One region of the Actinoallomurus acaciae genome, then DNA from elsewhere that is predicted to be linked to it. Evidence: riboswitches for the same ligand, from Rfam matches in the RefSeq annotation. Region 1 holds a riboswitch; each other region holds the start of a gene.
The links. Region 1 has a riboswitch for fluoride ahead of ACFFNX_RS06935 (inorganic diphosphatase). Riboswitches for the same ligand answer to the same signal wherever they lie in the genome.

Region 1 (6,481 bases):
CTCCCAGGCGAGGATGTGGGTGGCGATGCGGTCGAGGAACCAGCGGTCGTGGGCGGTGATCACGGCGCTGCCGGGGAAGCCGAGCAACGCGGCCTCCAGAGATGAGAGGGTCTCCACGTCGAGGTCGTTGGTCGGCTCGTCCAGCAGGAGCAGGTTGCCGCCCTGTTCGAGGGTCAGGGCGAGGTTGAGCCGGTTGCGCTCGCCGCCGGACAGCACGCCGACGGGCTTTTGCTGGTCTGTTCCCTTGAAGCCGAAGCCGGCGACGTACGCGCGTGAGGGCATCTCGACGTCCCCGAGCCGGAGGTGGTCGCGGCCGCCGGAGATCATCTCCCACACCGTCCTGTCGCCCTGGAGGCCGGCGCGGTTCTGGTCGACATAGGAGATCTTCACGGTCTCGCCGACCCGCAGTACGCCCGAGTCGGGCTGTTCGACGCCGACGATCATGCGCATGAGCGTGGTCTTGCCGACCCCGTTGGGGCCCACGATCCCGACGATGCCGCCGCGTGGCAGCGACAGCGACAGATCCTCGAACAGCAACCGGTCGCCGTAGGCCTTGTGAAGGTGCTCGGCCTCCAGCACCACGCCGCCCAGCCGCGGGCCCGGCGGGATCTGGATCTCCGCGAAGTCGAGCCCACGCCGCTCGGCGACCTCGGCGGCCCGTTCCTCGTACCGTCGCAGCCGCGCCCTGGACCTGCCCTGGCGGCCCCGGGGACCGGAACGGACCCAGGCCAGCTCCTCGGCCAGGCGTTTGCGCCGCTTGGCGTCCTTGAGACCCTCGACCTTCAACCGGGCCGCCTTGGCCTCCAGGTAGGTGGAGTAATTGCCCTCGTACGGGTAGGCGTGACCCCGGTCGATCTCCAGAATCCACTGGGCGACGTTGTCGAGGAAGTACCGGTCGTGCGTGACGGCGACGACCGTGCCGCCGTAGGCGGCCAGATGATGTTCCAGCCACGCCACCGACTCGGCATCGAGGTGATTGGTCGGCTCATCGAGCAGCAACAGGTCCGGCTGCGACAGCAGAACCCCGCACAACGCGACGCGGCGCCGCTCACCACCGGACAACTCCCGTACCGGAGTGTCCGGGGGCGGGCAGCGCAACGCGTCCATCGCCTGATCCAGACGAGAGCCCAGGTCCCAGGCACCGGCGTGGTCGAGGGCGTCCTGCAGAGCACCGAGTTCGTCCAGCAGCGGCTCTATCCGGTCGCCACCGGCCTCATCGAGACGAGCGGTGACCTCCTCATAGCGGCGCAGGGTCGAGCGGACTCCGGCGACCCCCTCCTCGACGTTGCCCAGGACGGTCGCGGTCTCGTCCAGACGCGGCTCCTGCTCCAGGATGCCCACACTGATGCCCGGGCCCGGAGACGCCTCACCCTCCGCAGGCCGATCGAGTCCGGCCATGACCCGCAACAGCGTGGACTTGCCCATGCCGTTCGGCCCCACCACACCGATCTTGGCCCCGGGCACGAACGTGAGCGTCACACCGTCGAGGATCACCCGGGCACCCCGCACCATCCGCGCATCGCGCATCGTGAACGCATGCATCCTGTGCTCCCCACGGTGTCGTAGAGGCCATCAGCACCGGATGTGCGGGCGAAGGCGAGCCTCATCGCCTACCACCATTGTGCGTCGGGCCGCCGCCCCGGGTCGTACCCGGGTCGGCGCACCGGGGGCCGGGCGCTGGACTCGGCTCCAAAGGGACGTAGCAGGCGAGCCCGCGCCGGAGCAGGGCCGGCGGACGGCGGAACAGGGGTCAGGGCCGCAGGCCGAAAGGCAGCTCAGGATGGTGGGCCGCGATCTCCAGCAGCCGGTTGTACTTGGCGGCGCGTTCGCCGCGGGCCGGCGCGCCGGTCTTGATCTGTCCGCAGCCGGAGCCGACGGCCAGGTCGGCGATGAAGGAGTCCTCGGTCTCCCCGGAGCGGTGGGAGACCATCGCGCCGTAGCCGGCCTGGCGGCAGACGGCCATGGCGTGCAGGGTCTCGGTGACGGTGCCGATCTGGTTGAGCTTGATCAGGGACGCGTTGGCGATGCCGTCCTCGATGGCGTGGGCGATGACGGTGGGGTTGGTGACGAAGTTGTCGTCGCCGACCAGTTGCACCCGCTCGCCCAGCTGTTCGGTGAGCCGGACCCATCCGTCGTGGTCGTCCTCGCCCAGGCCGTCCTCGATGCTCCACACGGGGAAGTCCTCGACGATCCGCCGGTAGCGGGCGATCAGGTCGTCGCTGGTCAGCTTCTCGCCGCCCACGTGGTAGGTGCCGCCCGGCTGCCGGAACTCGCTCGCGGCCGGGTCCAGGGCGATGGCGACGCCGTCCCGGCCGGGCGTGTACCCGGCGTCCTCGATCGCCGCGACGAGCAGGGTCAGGGCCTCCTCGGGCCGGGTCAGGTCCGGCGCGAAGCCGCCCTCGTCGCCGAGCCCGGTGCTGTGCCCGCCCTCGCTCAGCCGCCGGCGCAGCGCGGCGTAGACCTCGGCGCCGGCACGTACGGCCTCGGCCAGGTCGGGTGCCCCGAGCGGGGCGATCATGAACTCCTGGAAGTCGAGCGGGTTGGTCGCGTGCGCGCCGCCGTTGAGGACGTTGAAGTGCGGCACGGGCAGCAGAGGAGAGACGCCGTCGGGGCCGAGGTACCGCCACAGCGGGACGTCCCGCTGGGCGGCGGCGGCCCGGGCGACGGCCATCGACACACCGATGAGGGCGTTGGCACCGAGCCGGGACTTGTTCGGCGTGCCGTCCAGGTCGATCAGCGCCTGGTCGAGGGCGGCCTGGTCGGCGAAGCTCCGGCCGCACACCGCGCCGGCGATCTCGCCGTTGACGTGGCCGACGGCCGTACGCACCCCCTGGCCGCCGTACCGGGCCGGATCGCCGTCCCTCAGTTCGACGGCCTCGCCGGAACCCGTGGAGGCTCCCGACGGCACGCCGGCGCGAGCGACGGCTCCCCCGGCGAGCTCCACGGTGACGGAGAGCGTCGGGCGTGCGCGGGAGTCGAGGATCTCGATGGCGCGCAGCATGGTGATGTCAATCGACACGATCGGCCTTTCGGTGAGCGGCCTCGTACGAGCATGACCGGGACCGGCGCGGGCCACACGCCCGCGGCGGCGCGGACGGCCCGGTGGCCTGGCGCGGGTTCAGCAGTCGGGCGGGCATGGTCCTCCTACCGTTGAAGGTAGGGACCGTTGGCGGCGATCGCCGCGGATGACGGCGAGCCCCTCCGCCGTACGACGCCTCCCAGAGTAGACGTAGCCACATCCGCGGAAGAAGACACCCCGCCGCGACCGATGGCACGGGGGTCGGATCGCCTCGTCGGGACGGCGGCGGGGCAGAATGGAGGGTGTCTGTGGGCGATGGGGCTCGCCGCGACCGCACGGTGACGGATCATCGTGCTGATGGCTCCTGACCTGGTACCCGAACGGCTGTTGCGGGAGGTCACCATGGTGGAGATAACGGTCGCGGTGGAGGCGACGGCCGGATCGCCGTTCGCCCCCGACGACGGGCCCGGCGCGTACGGGTCGCCTGGGGGTTACCCGATCGGGAACGGCTGTGTGACGGACAGCCTGGCCGAGGACGGCATGCCCGTTGACGTCGTGCTGCTGATGGAGGAACCGGCGTTGCCCCGGCAGGCCGTTCGCGCCCGGCCGGTCGCCCTCCTCCACGCGGTCGTGGACGGGCGGCCGCGCGAGGAGGTGGTGTGCGTGCCGGCCGGCGACGAGAACTTCGCCTCTCTCACCGATCTGCCCCAGCTGGCCGACTGGCACGCCGACGAGCTCGCCCTGGCCGCGGTGCTGCGGCGTCTCCGCGCGGGACACCACTGCCAGGTCACCGGGTGCGAAGGGCGCCGGAGCGCCGAGACCCTCCTGGCACGGGCCCATCACTCCTACGAGCGCCTCACCGGCTCCCTGGAATGAGCGGTGACCTTCGGGGCCGCCGCGGAGGTCAGGCGCGACCCCAGGTCGCTCAGGACGGCCGCCCTCTCGTCCAGCTCCCGCCGTCGGGTCCGCGCCTGTGTGTCCTCGGTCGCCGCGGTGGCGGCGCCCAGCGCTGACACCAGGCGATCGACCGTGGTGGCATAGCGGTGATCGATCGCGCGAACGAGTGCGCGGGTGGCCTCCGCCAATCGGTATTGCAGGTCCGCCCGGGCGCGGCCGACCTGCTTGGGCACCAGTTCGGCCGTCTCGCGCAGGAGGTGCTCGCGTGCCCGCCGGCGGCCGAGTTCGCCGGGCAGGTGGCGGCGGATCGCGCCCGCCAGCAGTTCGGTCTGCCCCGCGTTGTCGGTGAAGACGTAGAAGAAGCGGGGATCTTCGATCAGCCGTCCCTCCTCCGCGGGCACCGCGAGGTCGAGATCGAGGAGTTCGGCCGCGTCATCGCGGACCACGGCGAGCTCACGGTCCAGCATGGCGACGAGCCGGGCGTCCAGGTCGGACAGGCCCTCCTCCAGGCTCCGCCGCCGCTGGTCCCGCCACGTCTCCACGGCGGTGCGGGTCAGGTCGACGACGTGGTCGCGTCCCTCGCGCTCGACCTCATCGGGTTTGGACAGCTCGCCGACGGCGGTGGCGATCCGGTTCGTTATCCGCGACGTCAGCCCGCGCGCCGCCTTGTCGGCCTGATCGTTCAGTGCGGCCAGCAGCCGCCGGCTCTCCGCCTCGACCAGGTCGACCGCGTCCCGCCGCCGCGCGGCGACGACGTCCAGCCGTTCCCGGAACGTCTCCAGCCGACGTGCCGCCTCGCCGCCGCGCATGTCGAGAACACGCCGTTGCAGACTGACCTCGTCGGTCAGCCGATCGATGAGGCGCTGCGCCTGCCGGGCCACCGACTCCTCCAGGTCGCCGGCGCGACCACCGGAGAGGTAGTCCGTGAAGTCCCTCGCGAAGGCCGCGAACCCGGGATCGCCGGTGCCGGCTCGTGCGCAGACCGGCCGGACGGCGATGTCCCGCCCGACGGCCCGGCTCGTGTGCTCGGCCGCGAAGGCGAGTGCCTCCTCCCGCTCCGCGCCGCTCAGCCGATCCGCCTTGTTCAACAGGATGAAGGTCGTCACCGAGCTCTCGGCGACGCGCTCCAGCAGCGCGCGCTCGGCGGCCGACAGCGGCGGGTCGGCGGTCAGCACGAACACCGCGGCGTCCATCGTCTCCAGGACGCGTTCGGCCTCCGCGGTGTTGTGCTCGTAGACCGACCCGGTGCCGGGCGTGTCGACGATCTCCACGCCGTGGTTCAGCAGACCGGCGTCGAGGTCGACCGTCACGCTCGCGAGCCTCAGGCGGTTACCGGGGTTGCCGCGCTCGGTGACCAGGTCCGCGAGCTCGTCCAGACCGCGCTCTTCCGTACGCCCGTCGGCGTACCGGGCGATGACCCGCTCCCGCCTTCCGTGGCGCACCACCGTGGCCATGGCGGTCACCGGCGTCACCCCGGTCGGCAGCACGGCGCGGCCCACCAGCGCGTTGACGACCGTACTCTTGCCCCGCTTGGCCTCGCCCGCGACGAGCACGCGGATCCGGTCCGCGGCCAGCCGTTCACGCAGACCGTCGATGCGCTCGCGATCGCCCGGATCCGCCAGCTCGGCGAGTCCGTCGAGAACGCCGAACAGGACCGCTCGGCGATCCATCGCGTCCATCACGGTCTCCTTTCGCCGGCGATGGGCGGCCGTCCTGCCGCCGCTACCACGTGGCCTCGCGGTGCTCGGCGTTCCCGTTCCGGTGCGCGGCGTCACAGGACAGGCAGCGGACGCGCCGCGCAGGCGGGCTGACCGGCACGGTCATCAGCGCCATACCGCCGAGCACCTTCTGGGTGAGGGTGTGCTCCCGGACCTTCGCGTGGTCACCGCACACGGCGGCCCCGCAGCCCGTGCACACCGCGACCGCGGCGACCTGGAGACGGAACTCGGTCGCACAGTCCAGACAGTTCACGGTCATACCTCCCTGGATTCCTGGGACACCGGCAGCCGAACGGGAGTCAGACGTGGTCTCTGCATGAAAAAACGGCCTCCTACCCGATCAGGTAGGGACCGTTGGCGGTATGACCGCGGTTCGTCGGCGAGCCCCTCCGCCGCAATTGATCATAGTTTAACCTGCCATGTCGCCTCCGGCCCAGTGCTCGCCCCGGCGAGCCACCGGACGCGGCGGATGGCGGAGACCCGTGGCCGCAGGACGGCTTACGGCCACGGGCTGGATTCACAGACGATCACTGCTTACCCTGATGTCACGGCGGAGGGGCCCGCCGCCAACCGCGGAAAGACCCGCCAACGGTCCCTGAGACCAGCACGCGACGCTTTCCGCGGAGGGCCCGTCATGCAACCCTGCCAGTGCGCCGCCGAACTCGACGCCGCCGACACACCCCTGCCGACCCGGCTCCGGCACCTGTACGTCTGCGCCGGACTGTCGACGTACCAGATCGGCGAGATCGTCGGCATCGACCGGCAACGTGTCACGCGGATGCTTCGTCACGCCGGCGTGGCGGTACGGCCGCGCGGAGCCGTCCGCGAGCGCCCGCGACGCCGCGCA
Region 2 (6,481 bases), on a different contig from region 1:
CGACGCACCGGCCGCACTGGATGCACCGTCCCTGGTCGAGCGTGACCCCTCCGGGCCCTCGGCGGATGGCCGAGGTCGGGCAGGGCGTCTCGGCCGCGCCGGTCGCGTCGCCGATGACGGTGGCCGGTCCCCGCCAGGCGTCGAAGTAGGTGTCGGGGCGGCGCGGCCACCGGGTGGTGACGACGCCGTCGCGCAGCCCACGGAAGATCCACATTTAGCGTGCCACCCCCGCGATGGAAAGGCCGAAGCTCGCCTCGATGAACGGGAAGTCGGTGAGGATGTCGCCGGCGAACACGTCGTGGAAGAGCGCCAGGTTGTGGAAGGACGCCGAGCGCGGCCGGCAGCGGGTGATCACGCCGCCCGCGAGGCACACCTCGTACAGCACCTCGCCCTGGGGCGCCTCGGCCCAGCCGACCGCGCGGCCGTCGATCTCGGGCACCGGGACGCTCGCGGGTCCGCGGGCGTCGGAGAGCTCGTCGATGACCTGGCGCAGCAGGCGGAAGGACTCGGTGATCTCCTCCCAGCGGACCTGGAGGCGGGCCAGGGCGTCACCGTGGTCGTGCCGGGCCGCCGGGCCCATGCCGAGTGCCTCGTAGGCGTCGTACGGGCGGTTGGCCCGCGCGTCGTCGATCAGGCCCGACGCCTTGCCGACCGGGCCGAGCGCGCCGTGCTCGCGTGCTCGCTCCGGGGTGAGCGGGCCGGTGCCGCGCAGCCGGTCGAGGAACGAGGAGGTGTCCATGAGCAGCCGGGCGTCCCGGGCGACGTCCTTTTCCAGGGTGCCGACCTCGGCGAGCAGGCCGGTGCCGTCCGGCAGCCGGCCGACACCGCCGGGGATCACCACGCCGCGGCCGAACCGGCTGCCGCACAGCCGTCCGACCAGGCGGAGCACGCGTTCCTTGTGCCAGGCGAAGCGGGCGGTCGCGACCGCCAGGCCCGCGGCGTCGCAGAGCTTGACGGCGACGTCGAGGTGGTTGGCGACGCGTTCGAGTTCGGCGTGCAGGACACGCACCAGCCGGGCGGGCCACGGCGGGGTGCATCCGGTGAGCCGCTCGATCGCGTGGCAGTACGCCAGTGCGTGCGCGACCGAGGCGACGCCCTCGACCCGCTCGGCGAGGAGCACGCCGTCGCCGGCCGGCATGCCCTCGAACCGCTTCTCGATGCCCCGGTGCTTGTAGAACGGACGTACCGACAGGTGCGGAATGTCCTCGCCCGGGGTCTCGACGAGGTACTCGACCGACTCGAACACTCCCGAGCGCACCGGCCCGTGCGGGATCGTGAACAACCCCGGCCCCGTCACATGGCGGGGGACGGCGTGCTCGTCCGGATCGCTCCCGGCCGGCATCGTCCCGTCACCGGGCCGGGGCAGCAGCGCACCGGGCAGCAGCAGCGGATCGAGCCACGGATGGCCCTCGGGAACGACGCCGAACAGGTCGTGGATCTCCCGCTCGTACCAGAACGCCGCCCGCAGCGCCGGGGTCAACGCGGGGTAGGCGTCCGGCGGCGTGCCCGCGTCGGCGTCGATCATCTCCACGTCGTCGTCGGTGACCACGTGCGCGGTGAGGACCAGCCCGTCCGCATGCGCCGTACCGTGCAGCCCGGCGAACCGCTCCCCCGCGGCGATCTTCGCCAGCACCTTCTCCCACATGGCTCAGCCCACCCCCCGCAACTCGGCGACTCCGCGTGTCAGCAGGTCGGCCAGGTCGCCCGGCGGATGAACACCGAGCAGCAACAGCGCGCCGATCCCGACCACCATGGGTGCGACCATCCAGGCGCTCGGCTCCCCGCGTACGACGGCGCCGTCGCCGGAGGGTGTGAACAGGATCCGGTTGGCCGCCACCGACAGGCCGAGGAAGGCGACCGTGACCAGGACCACGAGGATCGCGGTCCCGGTGTTCCGGGACGAACCGAGCCCGCCGGCGACGATCTGGAACTCGCTGCGGAAGATCCCGAACGGCGGCATCGCGCACAGCGCGAAGATGCCCATGAGCAGCAGCGGCCCGGTCCAGGGCAGCGCGTCGAGGCCACCACCGATCTTGGAGATCGTCTTGGTGCCGTACTTGCGGACCAGAACGCCCGCGCCCATGAACGCGTTCGCCTTCGCGGCGGCGTGGGCCAGCACGTGCAGCAGCACCCCGGCGAACGCGAGCGGTGCGCCGAAGCTCACCCCGATCGCCAGGATGCCCATGTGCTCGACGCTGGAGTAGGCGAGCAGCCGCTTGATGTCGCGCTGGTCCAGCAGGTACAGCGCGGCGAGCAGCAGTGAGGCGACGCCGAAGACCAGCAGCACCGTCTGCGGGAACCGCGGGCCCAGCGTGGCGACGGCGACCTGGTAGAAGCGCAGGATCGCATAGAAACTGACCGCCAGCAGCGACCCGGACAACAGTGCGGAGACCGGCGTGGGCGCCTCGGCGTGCGCGTCCGGCAGCCACGTGTGCACCGGGAACAGCCCGACCTTGGTGCCGTAGCCGACGACGGCCAGCACGAACGCCAGCTGCACCGCCGTGTGCGGCAGCCGTGAGCCCGCGCCGGCCAGAGAGGCGAACGTCAGGTCGTAGGACTGCCCGAGGACCTGCGCGCCCGCGTAGTAGGCGAAGATCGTCGCCAGCAACGCGATGCCCAGACCGGCCGAGGCGATCAGCACGTACTTCCAGGCCGCCTCGACCGCCCCGTCGGTGTCCTCGATGGCGACCAGCAGCGCCGAGATCACCGTCGTCACCTCGATCGCGATCCACAGCAACGCCAGACTGCTCATCAGCGGCGCCGCGAGCATCGACCAGGCGAACAGGTTGACGCCCACGTAGAACCGCCGGGCGTAGGCGCCGAAGTCCTCGGCGTCCTCGTCCGCCCGCAGATAGCCGATCGAGTAGGCGCCGACGACCGCGTACAGGAAGCTCGTGGCCAGCAGGAACACCACCGAGATGGCGTCCACCCGCAGGTATCGCCACACCGTCGCGTCATGCCGTGCCGCCGCCGGCACCAGGAACAGCACACCCGCGAAGGCCAGGACCCCCACCGCGACCGTGAGCACCTGACTCACACGCGCGGGCGCACGCAACGCCGCCAGCGCCACCAGCAGGGGCGCGGCCAGCAGGAAAATCACGACAACCGTCATGCCCTACCCCCGCAGTCTCGTCAGCCCGGTCGTGGACAGGGACTCGGCGCGGCCGTGGTGGACGCGCATCAGCACGGCGAACACCACGACGGCGACCAGCAGGTCGAACAGGAAGGCGACCTCCAGGATCAGCGGCATCCCGGCCGCGACCACCAGGCTCGCCAGCGACACGCCGTTCTCCAGCGAGAAGAACCCGATCGCCTGGGACGCGACATCGCGCCGCACGATCATCAGCACGAACGACACGAGCACCACCGAGATCGACAGTGCCAGCGCCGTGGTCGGCAGTACCGGGCTGCGGATGTCCAGCGCGCCCATGGTGAAGAACCCGAACGCGGCCACGACGATCGCCAGCAGCACCGTGGTCGCCGGGCCCAGCGCGCCGCTGCCCGCGATCTCCACGTCGTCGCCGCGCAGCAGCCGGCGGACCACCACGGGGACGATCACGACTTTCAGCGCGGCCGACAGCACCGCGAGTGCGTACAGCTCGGGCAGCGAACGGGCGGCGGCGACCACGACCGCCAGCACCGAGATCACCGCGGACTGCGCCGCGTACAGCCGGAGCTGGTCGCGCAGCAGGGCCTGGCGGAACATGCCGAACTCGATCAGCAGTACCAGCACGGCGATGACGTTCGAGCCGCCTTCGAAGACGCCCGGTGCCGGAGGTGCGGTCAGGGCCAGAGTCGTGCTCATCAGCCGCCTCCCAGATACAGGGTGAACACGCCGAGAACCGCGAGCAGGAACGCCGCCGACACGAACTCGGTGATCTTGAACAGGCGCAGCTTCGCGAACGAGTCGTCGATGACGGCCACGACGCAGCCGAGCGCGATCGCCTTCGCCAGCAGCGCCACGATCGCCAGCCCCACGTCCACGGCGCGGGTGGTCGAGGCCAGGCCCCACGGTGCGAGGAAGACGTTCGCCAGGATCGTGTAGAGGATCAGCTGTTTCATCGCCGATCCCCACTTCAGGAGGGCGAAGTAGGGGCCGGAGTGCTCGAACGGGCGAGCTTCTTCGATCATGCCGAACTCGTTCGTGCCGGTGTGGGTCTCGACCGGGATCCGCCCGGTCTCGTACAGGATCACCATGAACAGGGCGGCCGCGGCGAGCAGGTGCGCGGGCCGCACGATCTGCCCGGCCGAGGACCGCACCGTGGCCGCCAGCGCGTACGGCAGGTCGGTGCCCGTGACCAGCGCCACCGCGAAGATCACGAACAGCACGACGGGCTCGGTGATCGCGCCGAACGTCTTGGCCCGGCTGGAGCCGAGCTGCGCGTACGGGCTGCCGGTCTCCAGGGCGGCCACCGCGACCACGAAGCTGGCCAGCGCCAGGATGAACCCACCGCCCAGAATGTCGCCCATGTATCCGAGCGGCAGGCCGTAGCTGGTCAGCACCGGGATCAGCAGCGGCACCGTCAGGTAGCACATCATGGCGAGCAGCGGCGCCAGCAGGAAGAACCCGCTCGCCCCTTCGGGTGCCAGCGACTCCTTACGGAACAGTTTCGCCAGGTCGTAGTACGGCTGAAGGACGCGCGGGCCGCGCCGTCCCTGCAGGCGGGACTCGACCTTCGCGATGACGCCGGACACTCCGGGAGCCGCCGCCGCGATGGTGAGGACCTGCAGCGCCTGGATGACCGGGACGGGCAGGGCCGCGCTCATGGCACGACCCCGAACTCACCGCCGGGCGTTCGTTTCGAGACCTCCACACGGCCTCCCCTCCATCCACCGGTACGAACCGGACAGGTGGTAGAGGCCATCAGCGGGAGCATCCGCAGTTACGGCGAGCCTCATCGCCGTACTTCTATTGTGAGCGGCAGTCACTCTGGGAACAAGGGGCGCTCAGGAACCGCCGGTCACGGCGGCCTCCGGTCACCGGCTCTCACCGTTTCGTGACGCGCGCCGCGGCCAGTGCAGCCGGTCGGACAGCCGGTGCTGAGGAAGCAGGCCGTCCGGGTCCACGCGCACATGCCGGTGAGCCTGGACGTCATCGAGGATCACCAGGCCGTCGCCCATCAGCTGGTCCAGCTGCGGCAGGAACGCGCGGATGGCGTCCTCACGGTCCACGATGACGATGGCGATCGGAAGCTCGATCCCCCGGCCCAGCAGATGGCCGGAGTGGATGTGACTCGACGCTCCGTAGCCCCCCACGCCACGAAGGACGCTGGCACCGGCCAGCCCCGCCTCACGCGCACGATGCACGATCTGGACATGAACCGGCCGACCGTGCCACTGGTCGGTCTCACCGACGAGGATCGTCAGTCGTAGCGCCGGGCAATCCACTCTCATGCGATCACGCCCTGACCTGCCGTCAGGAACCGTCAGCTCGGATGAGCGGTTCGAGCGCGCTGCCCGGGCGGGATCCATCGCCGCCACCAGTGAAGCAAGTGGCCGCACGAATGGTCAAGCACGCCACCTTTCACGACAAACCGCGAGAGATCATTTGCGACGTGTGAACGATGGGGCAGAATGGGCCGGACACAAAGGTGATGGGGCTCACCTAACGAACCGCGGCATCGGCCGCTGACGGTCCCTGGCGTCAAGTCAGGGAGGTGCCGTGTCATCGTCGCGTAATATCGCGTCAATCCTCCTGACCGCGGGGCCTCGCGCTCGACGGGGCTCTCACCGCGCGCCCGTCACCGCCGCTCCCCGGCGGCCGGCCCTGACGCCGGCGGCCGCGCCGTACGCCCGCCGGAACCGGCCGGTGGAACCGGCGTTAGGCCCCTGACCGTGCCGGCGGTTCCGCTCGGACCTTCGCCGGACAGCCGCAGCGGCCCGACGTCATCACCCTTGCCGCGGCGGAGCCCCGCTCCCCCGCCCGATGGATCGCGTCCGGGCCCGCCCCTCCCGTACGACCGACCACCGGAAGGACACCTTGACCTCACGCTCCACCGACGACTCGATCGACCGGCGCCCCGGCGAACCACCGGACCTCCCGATCGATCCCGACGTCGACCTGCACGACGAGGCCGACCATCCCGAGCGCGGCCCCTTCCCCCCTCGGTCTCCACGACGCCACCGGCAGTGGAGGGTCCTCACGACGATCTCCGTCGGCGGAGCGCTCGGCAGCATCGCCCGCTACGGAGTCTCCACCGCCATCCCGGTCGGACCCGGCCACTTCCCCTGGGCCACGTTCCTCATCAACCTCACCGGCTGCTTCGCCCTCGGGCTGCTCATGGTCTTCGTCCTCGACATCTGGCCACCGACCCGGTACGTACGCCCGTTCCTGGGCGTCGGGTTCCTCGGCGGATACACCACCTTCTCGACCTTCGCCGTCGAGACGCGCGATCTCGCCGGCCACGGTTCCTGGATCCTCGCCGACGCCTACGTGCTCAACAGCCTGGTCGGCGGCCTGGTCGCCGTCTGGCTGGGAATC
Region 3 (6,481 bases), on a different contig from region 1:
GTCTTTTCCTGGCGATGTTCGCGGTACTGTCCTTCTTCTTCCTCATCGCATCACTCCGCACCGACGCGGTGCTGGTCGCCATCATCGCGCTGATCTTCATCGGGCTCGTACTTTTGGCGATCGGTATCGGCGGTGGCTACACGGGAGCGACAAAGGCCGGTGGCTGGGTGACGCTGGTCTTCGCGGTCCTGGCCTGGTACCACGCTGCGGCCGACATCATCGCCAGCACGTTCGGCAGGACGGTGCTCCCCGTCATGCCCCTCAAGCCGAAGCCGGGGTCGTAGACCCCGGCGGCGAGCGGCCGTCGACGCGCGTCAGGATCGCGGTGGGGCGCCGAAGACCTGTTGGTAGAGGTCTGCACCGAAGCTGGTGGGCAGTGGTTGACCGACCTGGAGGCGGAACGTGCGGGTTCCGTCGGCTTCGCGCCCGGCACGGAGGAACAGCGCGTCGTCGGTGTGCTCGCGGTGGAGGCCGTCGGCGAGGTCGTACAGGTGGGTGACGATGAGGACCTTGATGTCGCAGTCCAAGAGCGCGTGGACGACCTGGCGGGCGATCTGGGAGCCTTCGCGTTCGTTGGTGGCGGCGAAGGACTCGTTGAACAGCACGATGCTGCCAGGGCCGGCCTGGTCGGCGATGGCGCTGATGCGGGCGAGTTCCTCGTCCAGCTTCCCGCTTTCCATCTCGGCGTCTTCTTCGCGGCGGTAGTGAGTGAACAGACGATGGCTTACGTCGGCGGTGAAGGAGGTGGCCGAGACGAACATGCCGGCCTGCATCATCAACTGGGCCAGGCCAGCGCTGCGCAGGAAAGTCGACTTGCCGCCCTCGTTCGCCCCAGTGATCACTATCAGCGGCACTCCGTCGGCGTCGACGTCGTTGCCCGCGACCCGCTCGTCGCGGCGCAGGCTCAGGCAGGTGTCGTACAGGCCGCGGCAGGTCAGGACCGGGCGGCCCGCGGGCAGCGGTGCCGGAAAGCACAGCGGCTCGCCCTTGCCGCTCAGCCGGGCCTGTAGGTTGAGGCAGCCGACGTAGAAGGCCAGTTCGCGGCAGAGCATGGTGAAGAAGCTGAGGATGTGGTCCGAGGACCGGGCCAGCGCGTCCGCGGCGAGGTTGATGCCCCGCGCCCGTATCTCGGCCAGTGCCCGCCCGCCGGCCTCGTCGCGGTCGGGTATGCGATAGGTGAACGAGGGGTTGCGGTCGCCGGTCAGGCGAACCCGCCAGCCGGGCTTGGGGTGTGGGCGGCGCAGGATGTAACCGGTGTTCTTGCAGCCGGTGCCGAGTTCGATGCTGACCAGGACGCCGTTCTTGAACTTCAGGCGGCGCAGGTGGTCCTCGATGGTGGCGAAGTAGGCGTCGTCGAGTTCGGCCCGTAGCATCCGGAAGAACCGGGTCAGCCCCGGTGAGTGGACGTCGGCGGCGTGGTCGTCGGCGATCGTGCGCAGCTTGCGCAACTGCCCGAGGAACAGGTCCATCGCCTGGACCGAGCGGTACATGATCGAGTCCGGGCTACGCAGGAAGCCGGGCCAGATACGGCGTTCACCGGCGATGGTCTCGGCGGCGAGGTTGTAGATCTCGATCAGTACGTCGCGGTGGTCGAGCCAGTCGCGCAGGATCTGCTGCCGGTAGATGATGGTGCCGGGCTCGCCGAGAGAGTTCAGCAGGGCGTGTCCGGCCACGTCACGGACGAGGGCGTCGTCGCCGGCCATGGCGTCCAGCAGCGTGTCCAGGCCGAGGTCCCGGACCAGGTCCGGGTCTTCGAGTCCCGTCTTCCAGTCGACGTCGCGGTCGGGATGGAGCAGGAACGCCTTCACGACGCGAGCCTCCCCTCGGCGCGTGCGTTGATCCGTTCTATGAGGCGGTCGTAGGTGATGCCGTACTTGTCGGCGATGGCCATGGCGTACGAGAGCCCGTCCGCAGGTCTGCGGACGATGCGGTAGGTGCGTAGAGCCGGGTTGCCGGGCACGGCCGCGGCGACCATGCTCACCGTCGAGGGCCCGAGCGCGGCGAACTCGTCGACGAAGGTGACGCACACGCACAGCAGATCCAGCGCGATGATCTTTTCCAGTACCCGTGTGCCGAGCGTGACGGCATCGTGGAGCGTGGTGGAGGTGAAGACCTCGTTCATGATGACGATGCTCGCGTCGGTGGCCCGCTCGAGGATGTCGTGGACACGGACCAGGTCGTCGTGCAGTTTGCCGGACAGGTCGGCGAGGTTCTCGCCCCGTTCGAAATGGGTGAACAGCTGGTCGCACAGGGACAGGCGGGCCTGGCGGCCCGGGACCGGGCAGCCGAGCGCGGCGAGATGGTGCAGTTGGCCGAAGGTGCGGGCGAACGTGGTCTTGCCGCCCTGGTTGGGCCCGGTCACCACGATGACGCGTTCCGGGCCGTCGAGGTGGAAGTCGTTGGTGATCACCTGGGTGCGTTCCTTGACGAGCTTGCCGGCCAGAGCCACGTCGAAGATCTCGCGGCCACCGATCCGTTTGGCGGCCCGTGACACCTCGGGATGGCAGAACGGCAGCCCGGCTGCCGCCAACCCGGCGATGAACGTCCGGTAGGCGAGGTAGAACTGCACCTCGCGGTCGAAGACCTCCACCGTTCGGTCCGGATACGTCCGATGTCGTTCGTAGAAGGTGTCGAGGGTCGCGAAGGCCTCCGGATACAGCAGGGCGACGCGGTCGAGGATGGCTTCCTCCACGTGGTTCATGTCCACGTAGTCGTGGTACGCGACGCGGTAGCTCTTCGTCTCGGCCTGCTTGAACTTCTCGAACGCCGCCAGCACCTCGGCGCCGTAGTCCGCCTCCCCCTCATAGCGGGTCACGGTCACCGATCCGTCGGTGATCTTCAGGCAGCAACGGACCGAGGCGAGCGCCTCGCGTACCCGTCGGATGTCGGCACGCAGCGTCTCGAACTCCCCGGACCGGGCGTAGCCGACCGCGTGGTCGCGGATCGACCGCAGGCCGCGCGAGACGAGGCGCCTCTCTTCCAGCGTGCGTGCCAGCACGGCAACGGCATCGCTGTAGATCTCGGCCGCGTCCAGGAACCAGCTCGCCCGCTGGTGCCGGTGCCGTAGTTTGCCGGCCTGGCCGAGCCGGCGGCGCATGTCCCGCATCTGTGCGGCGAACTCGTCGATTCCCGCCGACAGCGCCGCATCCTCCAGGTCGCCGAACACCTCGTGCCGGTACTCGACCGCCTCCACGCTGCTCAGCCGCGCGTGGAAGAACGGCGCCAGGTCGTACTCCTCGCGCCCGGCGGTGATCGAGGCGACGACCTGGTCGAGGTTGAGGTCGGGGAAGTAGTCCGGCTCGGGTGCCCGTCCCGCCGCGGACTGATCGTCAGGTCGGATGAACAGGACACTGGGGAAAGACACGGCGACTGCACCTCCCGGCTCGATACGGGCCGTGGACGGACGCGTCAGCGACCGACCACGTGTAGAGGCCATCGGCACGGGATGTGCGGTCAACGGCGAGCCTCATCGCCGGGCACTCTCATGATGCGCCCGATCGTGTGGCCCCGCCAAGTCATGAGCCTCGACTGCGAGCGAGATCACGGGGTGGCGCGGCAGGGAGCCGTGCTGCCACTTGTGCACCGCGGAGATCGCAGCTGACACTGGTGGATATGGGGGAAGGGTCTGCCGTGGTCGTGGTCCACCCGCCGGGCCCACGCGGACGGCTCGTGACCGTCGAGGGGCGGACGGCCGGCTACGCCCTGGATCGCGTCGACCTGCTGTGGCTGATCTGGGACGAGGGACTCGACCCGGAAGAAGTGCGGCTGGACGATCCGGACTGGGTCGAATGGCGAGAGGCCGGGCCGGATGTGTGGGGTCGTGGCGGCTCCGGTACGTGATGGCCGACGGAACATACATCCTGGAGGGCCCATGAAGAGAACCCACCGTCCTGCCATGGCCTCCGACCATGCGGCGCGCCTCGTCGCGATTCTGAAGCGTGCCGTGGACCTTCAGCCTGAGGCCGATCGGATCGTACGGGCCTGCTCCGCGCCCGGTGACGTCCCTCGCTCCATGCTCTCGGACGCCCAGCGGGTCACCTCCGTCTACGCCCGGCTCGGCGAGGAACTCGAGCCGCTCCGTAGTGATCCGGCCGTATCGGGGCTCGCCGTCCCCGCGCAGCAGTGCGTCGACCATCATCTCCTCCTGGTCGACGGGGCCGCGAACATGGCCCTGCCACCGCCGCCGTACCACCGCCGCACCGACCCGCGCGCTGCGGCCGAAGGCCTGGGCGAACCGGGACGACGCCTCCGCGAACTCCTGCAAGACGCGCGTCGGCTCGCCGGCGAATGAGGGCTCAGCCGCGCGGCACGACGAAATCGAGCAGCACCCCTGAGCGCGGGCGCAGCGACGCCCAGCCGTCCGGAACGGCGAGCATCGCGATCGCGCAGGTGGGGAACCTGGTCTGCGCCCGGGCCAATGCGTCACCGACCGCATCACCGGCCAGATACAGCGTCAGCGCCTGCACCATCGGCGCATGGCCGACGAGCAGCAACCTGGTGACCCGGTCGGGCACCTCTGCGATGGCATCCATCACGCGTTCGACGTCCGCGTCGTAGAGCCGGTCGTCATAGGTGACCAGGGGTGCGGGCTGCAAGGCGCCGGCCGTCAGCCGCCACGTCTCCCGCGCCCGGCGTGCCGTGGAGCACAGGACGTGATCCGGTATCGCCCCGTTGTCGCGGAGCCAGACCCCCGCCCGCGGCGCGTCCCGTCGGCCGCGGTCGGCCAGGGGGCGCTGGTGATCGGCGACGTCCGGCCAGGCGGACTTGGCGTGGCGGAGGATGGCCAGCGTCCGGACGGAATCGGCGACCACCTCAGCCTCGCGGGCCGCAGGTCCGATGATCCGCCGGCATGGCGGTGCCGACGGGGTCCTCCGCCTGCGGGACGTACCCGAGGATCTCGTCCCGCAGATTTCGCAGCCACTCGGCCTGCAGCCCCAGACCAGAACGCAGGTCGGCCGGTTCCCTGTGGCAGCCGATGGCCGCCTCGTGCAGGAAGAACTGATGGCACAGCAGCAACGTGTCCATCTCCCCGCGGAACCGCAGTAGCGGACCGGAGAGCGGTAGTGAGGCCAGTTCGCCGCGCAGCCGGTAGTAGCGGGCGAGAAGACGCCCGCACTCACGCGCGGAAGCGTCGGTCTCCGGGCCACCGCAACCCGCGATGGCCCGTTCGGCCGCCGACTGCAGCCGGACTCCCTCATGCGCGATCGCCAGCAGGTCGATGACCAGATCGCCGTAGCGCTGTGGCTCCACGCGACGACGTACGCGGTCGCGGTCCTCCGCGACTCGGATGCCCATGACCGTCCCCTCCTCCGGCACAGCCGTCCAGGAGAGGCCATCAGCGAGATCGCGTTTTCGGCGAGCCTCATCGCCCATCGCTCCACGAGCGACATACACCAGTTTACGCCCATTTGTTGCTCCGTCCTGGCGCTCAGGCGACAGCGGCGAATAAACTGAAGACAGGCGATGAGGCTCGCCCTGACCGCGCGAATATGACGCTGATGGCCTCTACTCCCAAACCTGTGGAGGCCGTTATGCGCGCAGATCACGATGCCACGCTCGTCAGGTTGCGCTGCTCTGCGATCGTCTTCCGGGGCGACGAGGTCCTGCTGCTCCACCGCGCCCGAGACGGTGGCGACTGGGTCCTCCCCGGAGGATGTCCCCGACCCGGCGAGGGGCTGGCCGCCTGCGCCCGGCGCGAGGTGCTGGAAGAGACGGGGATTCGCGCAGAGATCGACCGCGTCGCCTTCGCGCTGGAGGCGATCGACCCCGACGGCGCCGACCGCACCATTGAGATCGTCCTGTTGGCCGCCGACGTGCCCGCGGCAGCGGCGGTCGAGGCGACCGAAGCGGGACTCGAGCCCGGCTTCGTCCGCCTCGACGCCCTGCCCGAGCTGAACCTGCGGCCACCGATCGCCGGTCATCTGCGCGGCCTGCGGACACGCCTGCCCTTGACCGCGGCGTACCTGGGCAACCTGTGGCGGCCCCCGCGACGGCGCCATCGTCGAACAGCGGCGACCAGGAGGCTTCCGGCCGTGCCGGTCGGAACGTATTCGCCATATCGATCGGGACGAACATCGCAGTAGGCTGCGATGGCAGCACGGCGGAGGGGCCCGCCGTCGACCGCGGACACGCCGCCAACGGTCCCTACCCGATCCGGGTGGGAGGCCCCCATGCGTCCAAAGATCCCTGACTCCGCGCAACGGCCCGAAACGATCAGACTCGAGCACGCCGTGGGCTCCGTGGTGGGTCGCGTCCGCCCGAACAACGAGGACTCCGGGTACGCCGGCGCGCGACTGCTGGCCGTGGCCGACGGGATGGGCGGACATGTCGGTGGCGAGATCGCCAGCTCGACCGCGATCTCCAATCTCATCGCCGCCGACACCGAGGTTCCGGTCACCGCGCTCACCCGTACGCTGGGCGAAGCCGTACGCAGAGCGAACGAGGCGATCGCCCGGCGCATCGCCGAGGACGTGGCGCTGAC

Region 2: it holds a riboswitch for fluoride, as region 1 does, so the genes downstream of both, ACFFNX_RS17665 (respiratory chain complex I subunit 1 family protein) here and ACFFNX_RS06935 (inorganic diphosphatase) in region 1, are expected to answer to the same signal.
Region 3: it holds a riboswitch for fluoride, as region 1 does, so the genes downstream of both, ACFFNX_RS04940 (MutS-related protein) here and ACFFNX_RS06935 (inorganic diphosphatase) in region 1, are expected to answer to the same signal.

The regions. Positions count from the first base shown of each region.
Region 1 is NZ_JBHLZP010000032.1:5,929-12,409, reverse strand. It holds gene ettA (energy-dependent translational throttle protein EttA) at 1-1,542, opposite strand, end outside; fluoride riboswitch at 1,557-1,620, opposite strand; gene eno (phosphopyruvate hydratase) at 1,751-3,019, opposite strand; fluoride riboswitch at 3,322-3,393, shown strand; gene ACFFNX_RS06935 (inorganic diphosphatase) at 3,377-3,895, shown strand; gene ACFFNX_RS06930 (dynamin family protein) at 3,865-5,595, opposite strand; gene ACFFNX_RS06925 (DUF2180 family protein) at 5,639-5,887, opposite strand; gene ACFFNX_RS06920 (hypothetical protein) at 6,269-6,481, shown strand, end outside.
Region 2 is NZ_JBHLZP010000117.1:4,863-11,343, forward strand. It holds gene ACFFNX_RS17645 (NADH-quinone oxidoreductase subunit B family protein) at 1-214, opposite strand, end outside; gene ACFFNX_RS17650 (hydrogenase large subunit) at 215-1,645, opposite strand; gene ACFFNX_RS17655 (proton-conducting transporter transmembrane domain-containing protein) at 1,649-3,112, opposite strand; gene ACFFNX_RS17660 (hypothetical protein) at 3,116-3,805, opposite strand; gene ACFFNX_RS17665 (respiratory chain complex I subunit 1 family protein) at 3,805-4,767, opposite strand; fluoride riboswitch at 4,849-4,912, opposite strand; gene ACFFNX_RS17670 (DUF190 domain-containing protein) at 4,978-5,394, opposite strand; fluoride riboswitch at 5,411-5,485, opposite strand; gene crcB (fluoride efflux transporter CrcB) at 5,981-6,481, shown strand, end outside.
Region 3 is NZ_JBHLZP010000020.1:20,437-26,917, forward strand. It holds gene ACFFNX_RS04930 (acetate uptake transporter) at 1-284, shown strand, start outside; gene ACFFNX_RS04935 (MutS-related protein) at 315-1,808, opposite strand; gene ACFFNX_RS04940 (MutS-related protein) at 1,805-3,364, opposite strand; fluoride riboswitch at 3,420-3,483, opposite strand; gene ACFFNX_RS04945 (histidine phosphatase family protein) at 3,613-3,840, shown strand; gene ACFFNX_RS04950 (hypothetical protein) at 3,896-4,291, shown strand; gene ACFFNX_RS04955 (SixA phosphatase family protein) at 4,296-4,811, opposite strand; gene ACFFNX_RS04960 (hypothetical protein) at 4,813-5,295, opposite strand; fluoride riboswitch at 5,320-5,379, opposite strand; fluoride riboswitch at 5,451-5,515, shown strand; gene ACFFNX_RS04965 (NUDIX domain-containing protein) at 5,532-6,083, shown strand; gene ACFFNX_RS04970 (PP2C family protein-serine/threonine phosphatase) at 6,171-6,481, shown strand, end outside.